2 linked regions of the Glaciimonas sp. PCH181 genome follow. Each later gene encodes a partner of the first gene's protein in a complex. Links are inferred from orthologs where the notes say so. Each region holds a gene or a part of one and is shown in the gene's direction. Other genes may lie near its edges. The genes, in order: groL and metK.

Evidence for each region.
Region 2: the proteins of groL (region 1) and metK are in contact, whole or in part, in a cryo-EM structure (PDB 8P4O), measured with the Escherichia coli proteins. The link is inferred for Glaciimonas sp. PCH181 from one-to-one orthologs.

Annotation. Positions count from the first base shown.
Region 1 is NZ_PYFP01000002.1:398,481-408,226, forward strand. The notes cover bases 4,154-7,069. They hold groL (chaperonin GroEL), read left to right. Parts: upstream 4,154-4,741; coding sequence 4,742-6,397; downstream 6,398-7,069. Other genes in these bases: groES (co-chaperone GroES), read left to right, coding at 4,334-4,627. In the rest of the region: mgtA (magnesium-translocating P-type ATPase), read left to right, coding at 290-3,052; C7W93_RS14845 (DUF1345 domain-containing protein), read right to left, coding at 3,221-3,889; C7W93_RS14860 (methionine ABC transporter ATP-binding protein), read left to right, coding at 7,076-8,125; C7W93_RS14865 (methionine ABC transporter permease), read left to right, coding at 8,115-8,768; C7W93_RS14870 (MetQ/NlpA family ABC transporter substrate-binding protein), read left to right, coding at 8,829-9,629.
Region 2 is NZ_PYFP01000002.1:1,616,205-1,625,917, forward strand. The notes cover bases 4,616-7,498. They hold metK (methionine adenosyltransferase), read left to right. Parts: upstream 4,616-5,419; coding sequence 5,420-6,577; downstream 6,578-7,498. Other genes in these bases: C7W93_RS20550 (lysophospholipid acyltransferase family protein), read right to left, coding at 4,616-5,109; C7W93_RS20560 (AI-2E family transporter), read left to right, coding at 6,968-7,498. In the rest of the region: C7W93_RS20535 (tetratricopeptide repeat protein), read left to right, coding at 599-2,299; dapF (diaminopimelate epimerase), read right to left, coding at 2,456-3,313; C7W93_RS20545 (lipid A biosynthesis acyltransferase), read right to left, coding at 3,377-4,246; more of C7W93_RS20550, read right to left, coding at 4,243-4,615; more of C7W93_RS20560, read left to right, coding at 7,499-7,963; ahcY (adenosylhomocysteinase), read left to right, coding at 8,246-9,709. UniProt on the Escherichia coli protein: Catalyzes the formation of S-adenosylmethionine (AdoMet) from methionine and ATP.

The DNA of each region.
Region 1 (9,746 bases):
TACACATGTCTGTCATCCACATCAATGACAGGCCGTTAAACCTGGCAGTTAGTCCAGTTAAGGGAATCCCTAAAATCTTCGTCTGAGCAAAAGGCTGGCCAGACAACGATGGAATACAGGCACGCAGAATAAGGCGCGCATCGATCCTCCATCATTGACTGGCGATATAGAGATTTTAGCGATGACCTTCCGGCATCTTGATTGAACGTGCTACGACTTTCAGGATGCAGGATTGCATTAGCAGATCAGGTCAGCGGCAGCCGAAATATATAGAAAAAAGAATAACATCATGAATCTGAATCTCTTGAAAGATACCTTCGTCAGGTTTGTCCACGCCCATGGCATGGATCGGCATTTTCGCCGTTTTGGTGGCGATATGTTTAGCAGCACACCTACGCCAAATGAAGTGCCCGCAACGCTCGCGCAGCATTTGCTGAAGGCGGCGCAGATTGAGCTGCCGGAATTGCTTGAGCAATTACATAGTCGGAGCGACGGCCTGACCGATGCCGAAGCAGATGCGATTCGGCTGGTAGTCGGCCCGAATGAGGTCGAGCACGAAAAGCCGCTGCCCTGGTGGGCGCATTTGTGGCAATGCTACAAGAATCCGTTTAATTTACTGCTGACCGTGCTGGCCGCCGTGTCGTTTGCGACCGAAGACATGAAAGCCACGGTCGTCATCAGCACGATGGTTGTGCTATCGACGCTGATGCGCTTCGTGCAGGAATCGCGCTCTAACAATGCGGCCGACAAACTCAAGGAAATGGTCAGTAATACCGCGACGGTTCTGCGTCACGATCTGACTGCGGATATTGCGGATGAGGCGTTGCGCTATTTTGACGTTACGCTGCATCCCAAAGGCGCGCGACGGATTGAACTGGCGATTAAAAAACTAGTCCCCGGCGATATCGTGCAACTCTCTGCTGGCGACATGATCCCGGCCGATTTGCGCTTGTTGACCGCCAAAGACTTGTTTATCAGTCAGGCCGCAATGACCGGCGAATCCCTGCCGGTTGAAAAATTTATCGTGCATCGCGGCGAGGATGTCGGCAATCCGCTGGAGCTGGATAATCTGTGCTTCATGGGCACCAACGTTATCAGCGGATCGGCCACCGCGATTGTTGTCACCACTGGCAATCAAACCTATTTCGGTGCACTAGCCGAACGTGTCACCGCGACCGACCGCACGCCGACAGCGTTTCAGTTGGGCGTAAATAAAGTCAGCTGGCTATTGATCCGTTTCATGATGGTCATGACGCCGATCGTATTTTTTCTGAATGGTTTTACCAAGGGCGATTGGGTTGAGGCCTTTTTATTCGGTCTCTCCGTAGCAGTCGGCCTGACGCCGGAAATGCTGCCGATGATTGTCACTTCGACGCTGGCTAAGGGTGCGGTTGCCTTGTCACGTAAAAAAGTGATCGTTAAACGCCTGGATGCGATTCAAAATTTTGGCGCAATGGACGTGCTGTGCACCGACAAAACCGGCACGCTGACACAGGACAAAATTTTTCTTGAGCGTCATACCGATATTCTCGGTAAGCCAGATGATCTAGTGCTGGAATACGCTTATCTGAACAGCCACTATCAAACCGGTCTGAAAAATCTGCTGGATGTGGCCGTCCTTGACCACGCAGAACTCCAACGTGAAATGGCCTTGGCCTCGGCCTATCGCAAGGTCGATGAAATTCCATTCGATTTTCAGCGTCGCCGCATGTCGGTCGTGGTCAGCGAGCGTGAGGATCATCATGAATTGATCTGCAAAGGCGCGGTTGAGGAAATCGTTTCTGTCTGCACGCATGCCCGTCACAATGGCACTGTCGTGCCATTCACTGCCGAGCTGCTCAAAGAAATTCACGAGACCACCGCCAGCCTGAATGCGGAAGGTTTACGGGTGGTTGCGGTTGCGGCCAAAGATTTGCCGCCGACCAAGGAAGTGTATGGCGTTGCCGATGAGTCGGATCTGGTCTTGATTGGTTATATTGCCTTCCTCGATCCACCGAAAGAATCGACTAAACCAGCGCTGGATGCACTGAAAAAACATGGCGTTACCGTCAAAATTTTGACCGGCGATAACCAACTGGTCACCGCCAAAATCTGTCGTCAGGTCGGATTGACTGTCGATGGCATGCTGCTAGGTTCCGATGTCGAGAATATGAGCGACGCGGACCTCGCCATTGCGGTTGAAAAAACCACGGTATTTGCCAAGCTCAGCCCGGATCATAAAGAACGCATCGTCCGCAGGCTGCATGACAATGGTCACGTAGTCGGGTTCATGGGCGATGGCATTAACGATGCCCCGGCGTTACGCGCAGCAGACATCGGTATTTCGGTCGATACAGCGGTCGATATCGCTAAAGAAGCCGCCGATATCATCCTGCTGGAAAAAAGTTTGATGGTGCTGGAAGAAGGCGTTTTAGAAGGTCGCAAGACGTTCGCAAACATGCTGAAGTACATCAAAATGACGGCCAGCTCGAATTTTGGGAATGTCTTTTCTGTACTGGTTGCCAGTGCCTTCCTGCCGTTCCTGCCGATGCTGCCCTTGCATCTGCTCGTACAAAATCTGCTTTACGATATTTCTCAAATCACGATTCCGTTCGACAACGTGGATAAGGAATTTTTAGAAAAACCGCAGCGTTGGGATCCTAAGGAAATCGGTCGTTTTATGATCTTTTTCGGGCCGATCAGCTCGATCTTCGATATCGCGACATTTGCGTTGCTGTGGTACATCTTTGGGGCCAATACGAACGAACATCAAACGCTGTTTCAGTCAGGTTGGTTCATCGAAGGCTTGCTATCGCAAACCCTGATTGTGCATATGATTCGGACCAGAAAAATACCGTTCTTCCAAAGCCGTGCTTCGTGGGCGCTGATGAGCATGACCGTCATCATTATGGCGATAGGGATTTTACTGCCGATGTCGCCGCTAGCGCATTACTTCAAGCTGCAAGCGCTGCCACTGAGCTATTTCCCTTGGTTGTTGCTGATTTTGGGCGCGTATGCAGTGCTGACGCAGATGATGAAGGGTTGGTATGCGAAGCGGTATGGCTGGCAGTAAAGCCTCTGCGTAAAACAAGATGTAGCGCACAAAAACGGACAGCCTCGGCTGTCCGTTTTTTTTGGAAAAGTATTCATATGAACCGGCCTGAAAATGGCCGTTAATCATAATGAGACAAAGGTTGAACCAGCAGAAAACGCCTGACTTTTAGCCTGACGTTTATTCAGATCAGGAAATCAAACCCGCCGCGATATTGATCGATAGCCCCAAAATCGCCGAATTAAACAAAAATGTCAGCACCGACTGAACCAGCACTACTTTGCGCATTGAGCGGGTCATCACGCTGACATCTGAAGTCTGTACCGCAACCGCCAACGTGAACGAGAAATACAGAAAATCCCAGTAATCCGGATTCTTTTCCTCATCAGGAAAACGCAACGGCAGCTTATCCTCATCCGCGCTGTAAAACAGCCGGGCGTAATGCAACGTGAACATGGTTGCGACTAAAAACCATGAGCCGAGCACGGTCAGTCCGGTGAATAAATAGCGAACTTCTTTCGGGCCCGGCAAAAAATCCTTCGCCTGAGACAACCCAAAAACGACCGCGACGATGCTTGAACTCGCGGCGATGCAAATCAACACCAAAATCGTGGTGTCGTTCTCATCCTCGATGGCGGCGCGGCATTTTACTTGCTCCGATCCTGCCCGCACCATCATCCACCAGACGGTAATCAGATAACCCCAAACCCCGGCATTCCAGCTAATTAACCCACGCGTAATCGGCGATCCGTGCGGCTGTAAGGCCCAAATGACGATGCCGAAGATGAAAGCGATGACCAGACGCGGATGGGTATGGAAAAGCAGATTTTTAAGACTATAAAAAAAACGTAAGCTCATGCTGAGACCTTAAAAAATGGAGATTTCACACTTTTGCAAAGGAGTTAATCCGACAATCATTGCATCGGTTGGCAATTGTAGCGGCTTGGCTGCGGGTACGCTCTTGAGTTTTGAGCAGCTCATATAGATATAAAACAACTGCAACGTAGTTGTCATTAATCAATTAAGAGATCGGACGTTCATTCCGCGTTGGCTAAAAGTGTCACCGCCAAGGGCAATTCGGCATTGTAGGAAAATAAAAAGAAAAGTAAAAAATATCCACTCTTGAAAAATCAACTAACCACCCCTATACTTAGCACTCGTTAGGTGAGAGTGCTAACAATCTCCCTGGCCTAGTCACTTTTTCTGTGCGGCGCATCGTAAAAGCCAAACTAATCGGTGCAGTCTTGTTTGCTGCGATGTTGCTGCAAAAATCATAACTTGTTGAATTTGAAGGAGTCACACATGAATCTTCGTCCTTTGCATGATCGCGTCATCGTTAAACGTCTCGACATCGAAACTAAAACCGCATCAGGTATCGTTCTGCCAGAGGCAGCAGCTGAAAAACCGGATCAAGGTGAAGTTCTGGCCATCGGTAACGGCAAAATTTTGGAAGACGGCAAAGTACGTCCATTGGCAGTTAAAGTCGGCGATCGCGTTTTGTTCGGCAAATATGCTGGTCAAGTTGTGAAGATCGAAGGCGAAGAACTGCTGGTAATGCGCGAAGAAGATTTGTTCGCCGTCGTCGAAAGCAAGTAATTCATTGTGCATTGTGTAGGCAGGTTGAAGCGATTCGGCAAGATGCGATAGCGCGTTTAACCAAGTTTTAAGCTGATCTACACATCATATTCAACCGTATTCAGGAGAATAAACATGGCAGCAAAGCAAGTAATTTTTGGTGATGACGCACGCGCTAAGATCGTCAACGGCGTTAACGTGTTGGCAAATGCAGTTAAAGTCACTCTGGGCCCTAAAGGCCGTAACGTCGTTCTGGAGCGCAGCTTCGGTGCCCCTACCGTTACTAAAGACGGTGTTTCAGTTGCGAAAGAAATCGAACTGAAAGACAAGCTGGAAAACATGGGTGCGCAACTGGTTAAAGAAGTTGCTTCCAAAACGTCAGACAACGCTGGTGACGGTACAACTACTGCAACAGTATTGGCTCAAGCAATCGTGCGCGAAGGCTTCAAATACGTTGCTGCTGGTTTCAACCCAACTGACCTGAAGCGCGGTATCGACAAAGCTGTTGTCGCCATCGTTGCAGAAATCAAAAACCTGGCTAAACCAACGACAACAAGCAAAGAAATCGCGCAAGTCGGTTCGATTTCAGCTAACTCCGACACCGATATCGGTGAAATCATTGCCAAGGCAATGGACAAAGTCGGTAAAGAAGGTGTTATCACAGTTGAAGACGGCAAATCACTGGAAAACGAACTAGACATCGTTGAAGGTATGCAATTTGACCGTGGCTATCTGTCACCGTACTTCATCAACAACCAAGAAAAACAAGTTGTTGCTCTGGAACAGCCTTATGTTCTGTTGTTCGACAAAAAAATCTCTAACATCCGTGACCTTCTTCCGGTATTGGAGCAAGTCGCTAAGTCGGGCCGTCCACTGCTGATCATCGCAGAAGACGTCGAAGGCGAAGCACTGGCAACTCTGGTTGTCAACAACATCCGCGGTATCCTGAAAACTGCTGCTGTTAAAGCACCAGGCTTTGGCGATCGTCGTAAAGCTATGTTGGAAGACATCGCTATCCTGACCGGTGGTCAAGTGATTGCAGAAGAAGTCGGCCTGACACTGGAAAAAGTGACTCTGGCAGAACTCGGTCAAGCACAACGTATCGAAATCAGCAAAGAAAACACCATCATCATCGATGGCGCTGGCGAAGCAATCTCGATCGAAGGACGCGTTAAACAAATCCGCGCTCAAATCGAAGAAGCAAGCTCAGACTACGACCGTGAAAAATTGCAAGAACGTGTCGCTAAGTTGGCTGGCGGTGTTGCTCTGATCAAAGTCGGTGCAGCTACCGAAGTTGAAATGAAAGAAAAGAAAGCACGCGTTGAAGATGCATTGCACGCTACTCGCGCTGCAGTCGAAGAAGGCGTAGTTCCTGGCGGCGGCGTGGCTTTCCTGCGCGCACGTGCAAACGTCAAGGACCTGAAAGGCGACAACGCCGATCAAGAAGCTGGTATCAAAATCGTGCTGCGCGCGATTGAAGAGCCACTGCGTCAAATCGTATTCAACGCAGGCGATGAGCCATCGGTTGTCATCAATGCAGTTCTGGCTGGCACTGGTAACTACGGTTACAACGCTGCCAACGGTACTTACGGTGACTTGGTTGAGCTGGGTGTTCTTGATCCAGCAAAAGTTACACGTTCAGCACTGCAAAATGCAGCTTCGGTTGCTGGCCTGATCCTGACTACTGACGCAATGATCGCTGAATTGCCAGAAGACGGCAAATCAGCTGGCGGCATGGGCGGCGGTATGGGTGGTATGGGCGGCATGGGTGGCATGGACGGCATGATGTAATGTGAGATTGATCTTCGACAACTGTATCTAGCGGCGCAATCTTGTGGCCTGCGATGCTCACCGTACATGCTACGGCTGCGCTTCTCGGCCACAATCTTCCACCGCTAGATACGATTCTCAACGATCACACAGAGTTGGCTGATATTTCTTCTTTCGTTTTTTGAGGATGTATTGGTTGATTAATAAAAAGCCCACAGTGATGTGGGCTTTTTATTGTCTGAATGAAAAGTACAGACGCTCTAATTTTAAAAAAGGGAAAACCGTCGTCAATACGTGCCTGAAGGCGCGAAATCCCTTTTCAAAATAGAACACGTATTAGCAGATTATATGGATGAAGGAGTCGCAGTCAGGCGCTCCCGTGGCCTATCCGCCCTTGCAGCTTGCACGACGTTCTGGCTATGTGAAACTCGCGGGCGCTTTCGCATCTCCACTCAACAACATGAAAAGAGAATATCGATTTCATGAGAAAGCGTGGGTGTCTTCATGAAAACGAAAATGCCGCGCAAAAAATAGATTTAACTACAAGATAAATCTTATATAGAAAACGGTTATAACCCTATACCAAAAAGATACTTTCCCCGAGTACAAAATCCTTATAAAATAAGCACTTACAAAAAAATTATATTGGCGGCAGATTGTCGGAGTCAGAGACAGTCGGCTGCCTTTTTTTATGCTGAAATGATAAAAATTCAAGCAGTTACCCAGCGGTTCGAGGGGGCTAATGGTCCGGTGGATGCGGTACGCAACGTTGATCTGACGATTAACAAGGGCGAAATCTTCGGCATTATTGGTCGCAGCGGCGCTGGCAAAAGTACGTTAGTGCGCACGCTTAATCTTCTCAACCGCCCTACTTCGGGCAAGATCATCGTTGATGGCAAAGATTTGACAGCACTGAGTGCCGATCAATTGCGCGCAGCGCGGCGTGAAATCGGTATGATTTTTCAGCACTTTAATTTGTTGTCGTCACGCACTGTCTACGACAATATCGCACTGCCGCTGGAACTGACAGGGATGTCGAAAAGCGACATCAGCAAAAAAGTCACACCGTTGCTAGAGCTAGTCGGCCTGACTGCGCTGAAAGATCGCTATCCGGCTCAAATCAGTGGCGGCCAGAAGCAGCGCGTGGGAATTGCGCGCGCGCTTGCCAATGCGCCTAAAGTATTACTATCGGACGAGGCCACATCGGCACTTGACCCTGAAACGACGCGGTCGATTTTAGAACTGCTGCGCAAAATCAATCAAGAACTAGGCCTGACCATCGTCCTTATCACGCATCAAATGGAAGTGATCAAAATGATCTGCGACCGGATGGCCGTTATGGAAGCCGGGGAAGTGATCGAATACGGTCAGGTAATCGATATCTTCCGCGCCCCCAAACATCCGGTGACCCGCTCAATGATTGGCGATGTTATCGCACAAGATTTGCCTGCCGGCGTCTTGCAGCGCTTGCGCACACGACTGGCGGGTAGCGATGCTGGCGATGGCACCGACCATTTGTTCCGCCTGGCATTTACGGGCGACAGCGTTAATCAACCGCTGCTATCCGAAGTTGTGCGTAAATTCAATTTGGATTTCAGTATTTTGCACGGCCAGATCGATGAAATTCAAGGTCAGGCGTTTGGTTCCTTGGCAATTTTAGCCAACGGCGGCAGCGCCGATATCGCAGCAGCAATGCAGTACTTAAGCGCGCAAGGCGTGACGGTAGAGGAGTTAAATCATGTCATCTGAAATGCTCGATCTTTTCATTTCTTCGTTCGGCGAGACGCTGATGATGGTTGGCATATCAGGCATTTTGGGTGCCATTTTAGGGATTCCGCTGGGGATTGCGCTGCATCTGACGGGCCGCGATGGCGTGCTGCCGAGTCTGGCTTTTAATCGCGTTGCCGGGCTGATCGTCAATGCAGTCCGCTCTACACCTTTCATCATTTTGCTGGTGGCAGTGATTCCATTCACGCGCTTTTTTGTCGGCACGTCCATCGGCACCGCTGCGGCGATTGTACCGCTGACTCTGGCATCGGCCCCGTTCATTGCGCGCTTGGTCGAGACCGCGCTGCGTGAGGTGGATCGTGGTCTGATCGAAGCTGCGCAAGCCATGGGCGCATCGACCTGGCAAATCGTCTACAAAGTGCTGGTGCCAGAAGCGTTCGCCGGTATCATCGCCGGATTGACGATTACTTTTGTTAGTCTGGTCGGCTACTCGGCGATGGCCGGTGCGATTGGCGGCGGCGGTCTGGGCGATCTTGGTATCCGTTACGGCTATCAACGATTTTTGCCGGAAGTCATGCTGGCTGTAGTACTGATTTTGATTGTCTTTGTACAGCTGGTACAAACCCTGGGCGATATTCTGGTGCGTCGTTTAAGTCACAAATAAATATTACTTTCACGCATAAAAAATCTGAATTGTTGTAAGTCATCCCTAGAAAGGAAAGAAATGAATCGTCGTCAATTAGTCCAATTTTTTGCTGGTTTAGGCGTCGTCGCCAGCTTGATATCCGCACCTGTATTTGCGCAGGAAAAAACGATCAAGATCGGCGCTACCGGCGGCCCTCATGCTGAAATCCTTGAAGTGGTGAAAAAGATCGCCGCTAAAGATGGCCTGAATATTCAGATCGTCGAGTTCAGCGATTACGTTCAACCTAACGCCGCCTTGGCTGCGCGTGATCTTGACGCAAATAGCTATCAGCATTTGCCTTATCTGGAAGCGCAAATCAAAGATCGCGGTTACAAGCTGAGCAATGTCGGCTACACCATCACTTTCCCAATGGGCATTTATTCTAAAAAAATAAAGTCATTGAAAGACCTGAAAGCTGGTGCGCGTATCGGTGTACCGAACGACCCGACTAACGGCGGACGTGCTTTGCTGTTATTGCAAGCCCAGGGATTGTTGAAGCTTAAAGCCAACGCAGGGTTACAAGCCACACCGTTAGATATCGTTGAAAATCCAAAGAAATTGAAAATCCTGGAAATCGACGCAGCGCAGTTACCGCGTTCGCTAGATGATCTCGATGCCGCTGCGATCAATGGTAATTTCGCAGAAAAAGCAGGTCTCAGCCCGACTAAAGATGGTATCGCTATCGAAGCCGCACGCGGCCCTTACGCCAATATCATTGCCGTGCGTACTGAGGATAAAGACAAGCCGTGGGTTGCTAAACTGCTCAAGGCTTACCATAGCCCTGAAGTGAAGCAGTTTGTCATCGATCAATACAAAAATTCGGTGATTACTTCCTGGTAAAAATAGCATGGTCTGTAGCTGCTTCAGTGGCTGACGCAACTACGATCTGCTAAATATCCGCAGGGTTAAAGGGCGAGGTAAATCGTAAAGATTTCCTCGCCCTAATTACGTCCGCCA
Region 2 (9,713 bases), 1.2 Mb from region 1 along the record:
GGATGGGAGAACAGTAATAGGTCCGGCTGCGTGCGCCGGTGGTTTGGTCTTCTGTCGCGCTATAAATTGGTCGAAATTGGGTCGGGTTGATGATTCTGTTGTATTTTTGTGACACAAAGCAGGCTCAGGACCGTTTGAGTTGTTCATTTTCTGCCCACATTCGAATCAGACTTCTGGCGCAGATCGGTGTTAAATCGCGGGGAAGTCAGCGCTTTAGATGTAGATCGAATATGTTGTCATTTATTAAAGTGTTGGCATGTGCTGGACGTCAAACTCCATGAACGCGTCGCAAAAATAAAAGTGGACCTATTAGTTTCTGCGGCAATTCCTTAAAAGGTTTTTTGAGGAAAAGTAATAAGTTGCCTAAATTTTGTTTCTAGTTGGAATGCGTTGGCGATAGATAAGATTTTTTGGTGCATTTTCGGCGAACTATGCCGTGTTTCTCACTATTTCTGGCGCGCCAAAATGGTGAATCTTTAAGAATGTCAAAAAAATACAATATGTTGTATTAAAGATGCGAACTTAATTGGAATTCAGTATCAAATAAAGGATTCTTAATTTATCGGAGATAATTTACGCTTTTGCGTGATGGGTGTTTATGGCTAAACGGGAAGACTTGGCGATTATTCGTGCTGCGCGGGCTGGGCAGGGCGCAGCTCAGCTTGCGCTGGGAAAGCGTTACCTGTTTGGTGGCAACGGATTGCCGCAGAGCTTTCCTACTGCTTTGCACTGGCTGGATCGCGCCGCACAGCAGCAGGAAGCGGATGCATGGATATTAATTGGCAGTCATATCCCGTTGGATGTTGCACTTGGTGCAAGTAATCAACACGATATCTGCGCATGGTATGAGCGCGCGTTTGACGCTGGCGTGATGCAAGCGGGGTTGATTCTGGCCCAATTAGTATTACGCGATAGCGAGGCACTTCAAAGCGCGGCGTTCCGTGACTTTGGCGCGAAGGCATTAAAAGCGCTGGAAACGGCGGCGCATGCTGGCATTCCGGAAGCGCAGTGGTTGCTGGCCCAATATGCTGCGAGATCCAAGGTGGCGACGTCGCTACATCCGGCAGAATACAACGGCAATGCTGTTAATAAGAGTAAGGATGAACTTGTTGGAAGTAATAGCGCTGCGCGGGGGCTATTCCAGCCTCAGACGATGTCAGTTGAGAGCGATACCAGCGGCATGACGCTTGAGTGGACGGCAAGGGCGGCTGATGCTGGCGTCATGCAAGCCCAACATGCGTTGGCGCAAATCGCCTGGGATAATCAGGACTGGCCTGTATTTTTAGAGCGCGGTTTGCCGCTCGCACGTGCAGTAGCGCAACAATACGGTGGAGATTTAGCGCAATTGCATGCCCCTTCAGAGGCATTGGCACGGCGCTTGGGTGAGGCAAATCTGTTGCTGCTAACGCGTTGTGCCCGCGCCTTGATGATGACCACGGACTTTGACGTCAACGAAGTTCAGCAATTTTTAGAGCTGGCAGCGTCCGCTGATGACAAATCGGCTCAGCTGGATTTGGGATTATGGTACGCCCGCATGGATAGCGACGGAGAGCGGATTGTTGTTGGTGCAGGTTCCGCCAATTATAAAAAAGCGATCCGCTGGCTGACGCAGGCGGGTGAGCGTGGTTTGTCTGAAGCCTGGTATGCGTTGTCGCGAATATATTTAAAGTCCGAATTTTCTCAGCGTAATTTGAACGATATGCAGCGCCATCTGGAGCACGCCGCTGAAATGGGCCATCGCGCCGCTCAGCTGGAATGCGGCGTCAGTGCCTGGCGCAATCGACGTGAAAAACTGACCAACGATGTACAAGCGGTGTATTGGCTGCAAAAAGCCGCGATTCAGGGAAGTGATGTTGCGCAGACATTATTGTCAAAAATTGCCGATAGGGCCCGTCCGAAGACTTGGGCATTGGCCGCGAAAGAGCAATTAACGCGCGAGTTGGTGGCCAGCCATCCATTTTTGGCGGCGCGGATCGAACTTGCGCTGCTATTTGGTTTAAGCCGCCCCGAAGCGTTACTGCTGGATTTGAATCAGGCGGATTGCGGCCATTGTCTGGTGGTGGATATTCGTATGTCTTACGCGCGCAGCAAACGTCGGTTGGTATTGATTGAAACTGGCGACGAACGGCAGGCATTGAATCGTCTGGCGAGATTGTTTGAAGATGTGGATTGTGGTCCGCACGGTCCCGAGGGAAATTATCGCCAGCGCCTGTATCGTTTTAAGACCGCGCTACCGGCAGCGGCGTTGACCGACGTCGGGACTGATGAAGATGAAGATGCTGCTGAGTTGAGTAGCTAGCGCATGCCTGGGATTTTAAGGGCAAGCTTAAGCAGAGTTCACACCGTTGCTTAAGTTGTTGCCGGCAAAACGGCTATTTTTCGGCAGCTTCATACTCTATTAGTACTAAATCAACTGACTAAGCAGTAGTGTTAACTAAGCACTAAGCACTAAGCACTAAGCACCCATCTCAATTTCGCCCTCAAACACTGTCACCGCAGGACCGGTGAGTTTGACTGGCTGATCAATACCATTCCACGTTATCGATAACGCGCCGCCATGGGTTTCCACTTTTACCGGGGAATCTAACAAGCCGCGTTGGATACCTGCGACGACAGCGGCACACGCGCCAGTTCCGCAGGCCAGTGTTTCGCCAGCACCGCGTTCAAATACCCGCAACTTAATTTGATGGCGGTCAACAATTTGCATAAATCCGGCATTTACCCGTCTAGGGAAGCGCGGATGATGCTCAATAAGCGGACCATCTACGTTTACCGGTGCTGCTTCGGCATCGCTGACGATTTGAATCGCATGCGGATTGCCCATTGATACCACTGAAAACAAAGCACGCTTGCCGTTAATATCGAGAGGCCATAAATTGTCCGCCCCTTCTTGCGTGGCTTGCAATCCGCTGGCGTCGAACGGCACCGATGCGGGCGTCAAAACCGGCGCGCCCATATCAACGCTGATGCTGCCATCGGCTTCCAGCATAGGCTCGATCACGCCGCACATGGTTTCGACTTTGATGGTGCGTTTGTCGGTCAGCCTTTTTTCGGTCACGAACTTGACGAACGCGCGTGCGCCGTTGCCGCATTGCTCAACTTCGCCGCCATCTGCGTTATAAATCCGATAGCGAAAATCGACGCCTGCCGCTTGTGGTTTTTCGACCACCAACATTTGATCCGCGCCTATGCCAAAGCGACGGTCAGCCAATGCCTGCCATTGCGCTGAGGTGAAATCGATATGCTGGCTGATCGCATCAATCACGATGAAATCGTTGCCGGCGCCGTGCATTTTGGTAAATTTGAGTTTCATTGCGTGATTATAGAACTGCCAGAACAAATGGGTATTGTGAATTTCAACCTGTCAATTTGCGAACTAGTAAGGACTAGGTTCGCCCTCTGGCCTGGTCTTGAAGCGTTTATGTGCCCAGAAATACTCTGCCGGTGCTTCTAAGACACGCGCTTCGATGAAGGCATTCATGCGTCGCGTGGCTTCGGAGATGTCATCGCCGGGATAGTTTTCCCAAGCAGGATAAAAGGTGACTTTCCAGCCTTGGTAGCGTGGCAAAAAGGTGGCGATCATCGGCACTACGCTGGCTTTGGTGGCGGCGGCAATTCTGGCGGTCGCTGTCAGTGTTGCTGCGGGAATACCAAAAAAAGGCACGAACTCGGCATCTTTGGTGCCGAAATCCATATCCGGCAGCATGATGAATGGAAAACCTTCACGCATGGCGCGGATGATCGGTTTCACGCCCTGTTCACGCGTGAATAGTTTTACCGGGCGAAAGCGCGAACGGCCTTTTAATAAAGCGGCATCCACGACTTGATCTTGCTGCCTTGAGTAAATAGTGCAAATTGACAACGATGAATTCAGCACTAACGCAATACCGGGGATTTCCAGGCAAACGAAATGCGGGCATAACAAAATGGTCGGACCTGCGCTAAGCGTCTCAAGCGGCAACGCGGAATCGATTTTGATCAATCTTTTGAGACGCGCCTCGGATGCCCACCACAGCACGCTCCGTTCAAGCGCGCTGCGCGAATAGGCTTGGAAATGACGTCGTGCCAGTGCGATACGCTCTGTTTCGGGCATGTCAGGAAAGCACAGCCGCAGATTGGTCAACGTGATCTTGCGACGCGGTTTCATGATAATGAACAACAGTGATCCAAGCGCTTCGCCGAGAGGGCCGAGAATCCACAGCGGCAGCCAATGCGTCAGCCACAATAAAAAAATCAACGCCTTCATGCTTGTCCCTGATTGTCGGCAGAGGGCGCGTTGGGGGCGCTCACGCCGGGCGGCGTCTTATAGCGGTTATAACTCCATATATATTGGGCCGGGCAACGTGCAATGAGTTTTTCCATCGCGATATTGATCGCTTCAGCTTGTTGTTGCGGCGTCGTGCCCAACTCTTCTTCAAACGGCACAAAACGAATCACGAAACCGCGGCCAAATGAAAGTCGCTCTGCGTACGACAAAATAATCGGCGCGCCGCTCATTTGGTGCAATTTAGCCGATAAGGTCATTGTGTAAGCCGGTTTGCCAAAAAAATTAGCCCATACGCCCTCGCCATTTTGCGGTACCTGATCCGGTAACAAACCAATAGCCTGACCTTTTTTGAGCGCTTTTAGCAATGCGCGAACTCCCGTCAGATTCGCAGGCGCAAGATGCAAATTGCGACGTGCGCGGGCGCCTTCAATCAATGGTTTTAACGCAGCTTTACGGGGTGGGCGATACAGTGCTGTAAGCGGGGTTTTTTCGGCAATGGCCTGCGCAATAATTTCAAAACATCCTAAGTGCGGCGTGAGTAATATCACGCCGGTATTGGCGTCAAGAGCGGCTTGCACCAAGTCCCAGTTTTCGATTCGGGCAGTGCGCAACACTTTTTCTGGCGAGGCACACCAGACGAAGGGAAGCTCGAACATACTCTTCCCCGACTCGCGGATCGCTTGCGATAGCTGGCGCTGATAGCCAGCCCTCCCCAAGTTGTCTTTTAATTTGCGCCGATAAGAGGGCGACAGCAGATACACCAGCCAGCCGACCGAAGCGCCAATCGCGTGCAACGCAGATAGCGGTAATCCAGATAACAATTTAAAGAGAGCAACAAGCATTGGAGGAGACCGGAGGCGTTTTGCCGAAATGTTGTAAAAGGCGTAAAATACCACAACGCTGCACTGTCAAAATGACTGTGTGGCAAGTAATACCTCTGTTGTAATGCATTTTTTATAATGATGGTGTCGCTGGATGCAATTTAATATTCACGATATTATTATTTATAGCTGGTCCAAGTTTCATCATATTCATCCGCCGAGTTAATAGACAACTTGCGAAGCGGTATACAAATTTCGCTAAAGCGTCGCAGGCTCTACAGTAGGACTGCGGCATGGTCACCACTGTATTTCTTTTTAGCAGGAGCCTGTCATGACACACGAATACCTCTTCACCTCTGAATCCGTTTCTGAGGGCCATCCCGACAAAGTCGCGGATCAAATTTCCGACGCTATCCTTGATGCTATTTTGGCCCAAGATCCGTTTGCGCGTGTCGCTGCGGAAACATTAGTCAATACCGGTCTGGTTGTTTTAGCTGGCGAAGTTACCACCAACGCCAATGTCGATTACATCAATGTCGCACGTGAGACCATCAAACGCATCGGCTACGACAATGCCGATTATGGCATCGACTACAAAAGCTGCGCAGTACTGGTGGCCTATGACAAGCAATCGCCGGATATCGCCCAAGGCGTCGACGAAGGTCGAGGGATTGATCTTGATCAGGGCGCTGGCGATCAAGGCTTGATGTTCGGTTATGCTTGCGACGAAACGCCTGAATTAATGCCCGCCGCGATTTATTACGCGCACCGCATCGTTGAGCGCCAGTCTCAATTACGCCGTGATGGCCGTTTGCCTTGGCTTCGTCCAGATGCAAAATCCCAAATCACCTTGAAATATGTCGATGGCGTTCCGGTTGGTATCGACACCATCGTATTGTCGACACAACACGCACCAGAAATGCAGCACAAGGCGATCGAAGAAGCTGCCATTGAAGAGATCATTAAGCCGGTGGTGCCGAAGGAATGGCTGCAAAACACCCGTTATCTGGTGAATCCTACCGGCCGTTTTGTGATCGGCGGTCCGCAAGGCGATTGCGGTCTGACCGGACGTAAAATTATTGTGGATACATACGGCGGTGCTGCGCCCCACGGCGGTGGTGCTTTTTCCGGTAAAGACCCGTCTAAAGTCGACCGTTCTGCCGCTTACGCTGGTCGCTATGTCGCCAAGAATATCGTTGCCGCCGGTCTTGCCAGCCGTTGCCAGATTCAAGTGTCGTACGCGATCGGCATCGCTAAACCAACATCGGTGATGGTGACTACTTTCGGCACAGGCAAAATCAGTGACGAAAAGCTGGCGCAATTGGTATTGGAACATTTCGACCTGCGTCCAAAGGGTATTGTGCAGATGCTGGATCTGTTACGGCCGATCTATGAAAAAACTGCTGCATACGGTCACTTTGGCCGCGAAGAGCCGGAGTTTAGCTGGGAGCGGACCGATAAAGCTGCTGCGTTGAAAGCAGCTTTGTAATTTCCCGCGTAACTGCTTGACGGCCTGAAAATAGGAAACGTGAGACGGACTTTTACCGTAAATCGGTGAAGTCTGTTCTCACGTTTTTTTACGTCTGTCGGTCGCTATCGATGCATATCGATTGATATCGGTTGAAAATACGAACACAGACCGAATGTCTGTTCAAAATCGTTCTTTGCTGCCGCGCAAGGACTTGCTACACTGAGTTGTTCCGTTACCAACGGACATTGATGGCACATGCAGCACCGGTATTTCCTCTGGTGTTGATTGTGCTGATTGTGTTTTCAGCGCTCCGGTTAATCCTCTATGGCCTCGTCCAAATCTTCTGCAAGTCAGGCGTCCGTTCCGCGCCGTCCGTTACCACCCAGACTGCGTCCGGTGACGAGTAACGTGTCCCCATTTCGTATTACTGCATGGTTGATTTCGATACTTGGGTTGGTGTTAGTGCTGACCTTGCATTTGCTGACGGCGCTATTGGCCGGATTGTTGGTGTATCAATTAGTACGCTCTTTGACACCGTTAATTCAGCGTCGGTTAACAAGCGAGCGCTCACATCTGATCGCGGTGGTGCTGTTATCGGCGGTGATTATTGGGGCGTTGACTGGCATCATTCTGGGATTGGTCGCCTTCTTTCACGGTGGACCGGATCGGATGCTAGTCATTCAGACCAAGCTGATGGAGGTCATCGATCAGGCGCGGACCCAAGTGCCAACGATGTTGCAGGGATATTTGCCCGACGATATCGCTGGCACCCGGCAGATGGTGACGGAATGGATAGAGTCGCACAACGGTGAATTGACGCTGGCGGGAAAAGAGGCGATCCAAGTCTTTATCCATATTTTGATCGGGATGGTATTGGGCGCGATGGTGGCGTTGAATGCCGAGCATCCGATGCCAATATTGCAGCCATTATCGTCAGAGTTGCTAGGCCGGGTGCAATTGCTGGCCGATGCATTTCGTCGCGTGGTCTTCGCTCAGATCAAAATATCCTTGCTCAACACAACACTAACAGCAATATTCCTGTTGGTGATATTGCGTTTGGCGGGCGTACATTTGCCGTTGACCAAAACCATGATTATCGTCACGTTTTTGGCTGGTTTACTGCCGGTGATTGGCAACCTGATTTCAAATTCGCTGATCGTTTTAGTCGCGCTGTCGGTCTCTTTATACGTAGCACTGGGGGCGTTGCTATTTTTAATCGTGATTCACAAACTCGAATATTTTTTGAATGCGCGCATCGTCGGTTCTCAAATTAACGCTCGTAGCTGGGAATTGTTGCTGGCGATGGTGTTGACCGAAGCCGCGTTTGGCTTACCCGGTTTGGTTGCGGCGCCGGTGTATTACGCTTATATCAAGAGCGAACTTTACGAGATGGGTTGGGTTTGATGGCTGATTTCGTCGCAAAATAGAGACAAAATAAAGACACATTCGAGACAAATTCGAGAAAAGTGCCTCAAGGCAACGCCCTAAATGCCGCTCAAAATCGCGCTTTTTATGTTTTGGACGGCGCAAATCGTAAAGCGCTGAAAGCGATGGCAATTTGATTTAGAATACTGACTTCGTGCCAAGGAGCGTTGCGACAGACATCCACATAGTCTGCCAGGCTTGGCATCGCTGTAGTATGCAACCGCGCTCACGTTTCTTTTTTTCTAACGAAAGGAGGGCGTGATGAACGCCGCTGTAATGACTTCCATCTCTAGTTCTAGTTCTTCCTCAACTTCTCACTCTAGCTCCGCTGCATTTTCAGATTATGTTGTTGCCGATATCAGCTTGTCTGGTTGGGGCGATAAAGAAATCCGTATTGCTGAAACCGAAATGCCCGGCCTGATTGCTATTCGGCAAGAATTCGCTGCTGCTCAGCCTCTCAAAGGTGCGCGCATCACCGGTTCGATTCACATGACGATTCAAACTGCAGTCTTGATCCAAACATTGGAGGCGTTAGGCGCCCAAGTGCGTTGGGCGTCCTGCAATATCTACTCAACCCAAGATCACGCTGCCGCTGCAATCGCTGCTGCCGGTACGCCGGTTTTTGCTTTTAAAGGCGAATCGCTGGATGAGTATTGGGATTTCACTCATCGGATTTTTGAATGGCCGGGTGAAGAGCAAGCCAACATGATTCTCGATGACGGTGGTGATGCCACGTTGTTGTTGCATCTGGGGACACGCGCTGAAAAAGATGCATCGGTATTGAACGACCCAACTTCTGAAGAAGAAATTTGCTTGTTCAACGCCATCAAGAAAAAACTGACTACTTCGCCAAACTGGTATTCGACACGTCTGGCGCAAATCAAAGGCGTGACCGAAGAAACGACCACCGGCGTGCATCGTTTGTACCAGATGCACAAAGAAGGAAAATTGGCCTTCCCTGCGATTAACGTCAACGATTCCGTGACTAAATCCAAGTTTGATAATTTGTACGGTTGCCGTGAATCATTAGTCGATGGCATCAAGCGTGCTACCGACGTTATGATCGCTGGTAAAGTCGCCGTTATTGCTGGTTACGGCGATGTCGGCAAGGGTTCGGCGCAAGCAATGCGCGCATTGTCGGCGCAAGTTTGGGTGACGGAAGTCGATCCAATTTGCGCTTTGCAAGCAGCGATGGAAGGTTATCGCGTCGTGACGATGGATTACGCGGCAGAGCACGGCGATATTTTTGTTACTTGTACCGGTAACTATCATGTCATCACCCACGCGCACATGGCGAAGATGAAGGATCAGGCGATTGTTTGTAATATCGGCCATTTCGACAATGAAATTGAAGTCGCCGCGCTCAAGCAATACACTTGGGAAAACATCAAACCGCAAGTTGACCATATTATTTTCCCTGATGGCAAACGCATCATCCTGCTGGCAGAAGGTCGCTTGGTGAATCTGGGTTGCGGTACAGGCCATCCTTCGTATGTTATGAGCTCATCGTTTGCCAATCAAACCATCGCGCAAATCGAATTGTTCGCCAATACCAAGGCTTATTCAATCGGCGTATATACATTGCCGAAACATTTGGACGAGAAAGTCGCACGTCTGCAATTGAAAAAACTGAATGCGCAATTGAGCGTGCTGACAGAAGAGCAGGCCGCGTACATTGGTGTGAAGCAAACCGGACCTTACAAGCCGGACCAATACCGTTATTAATACG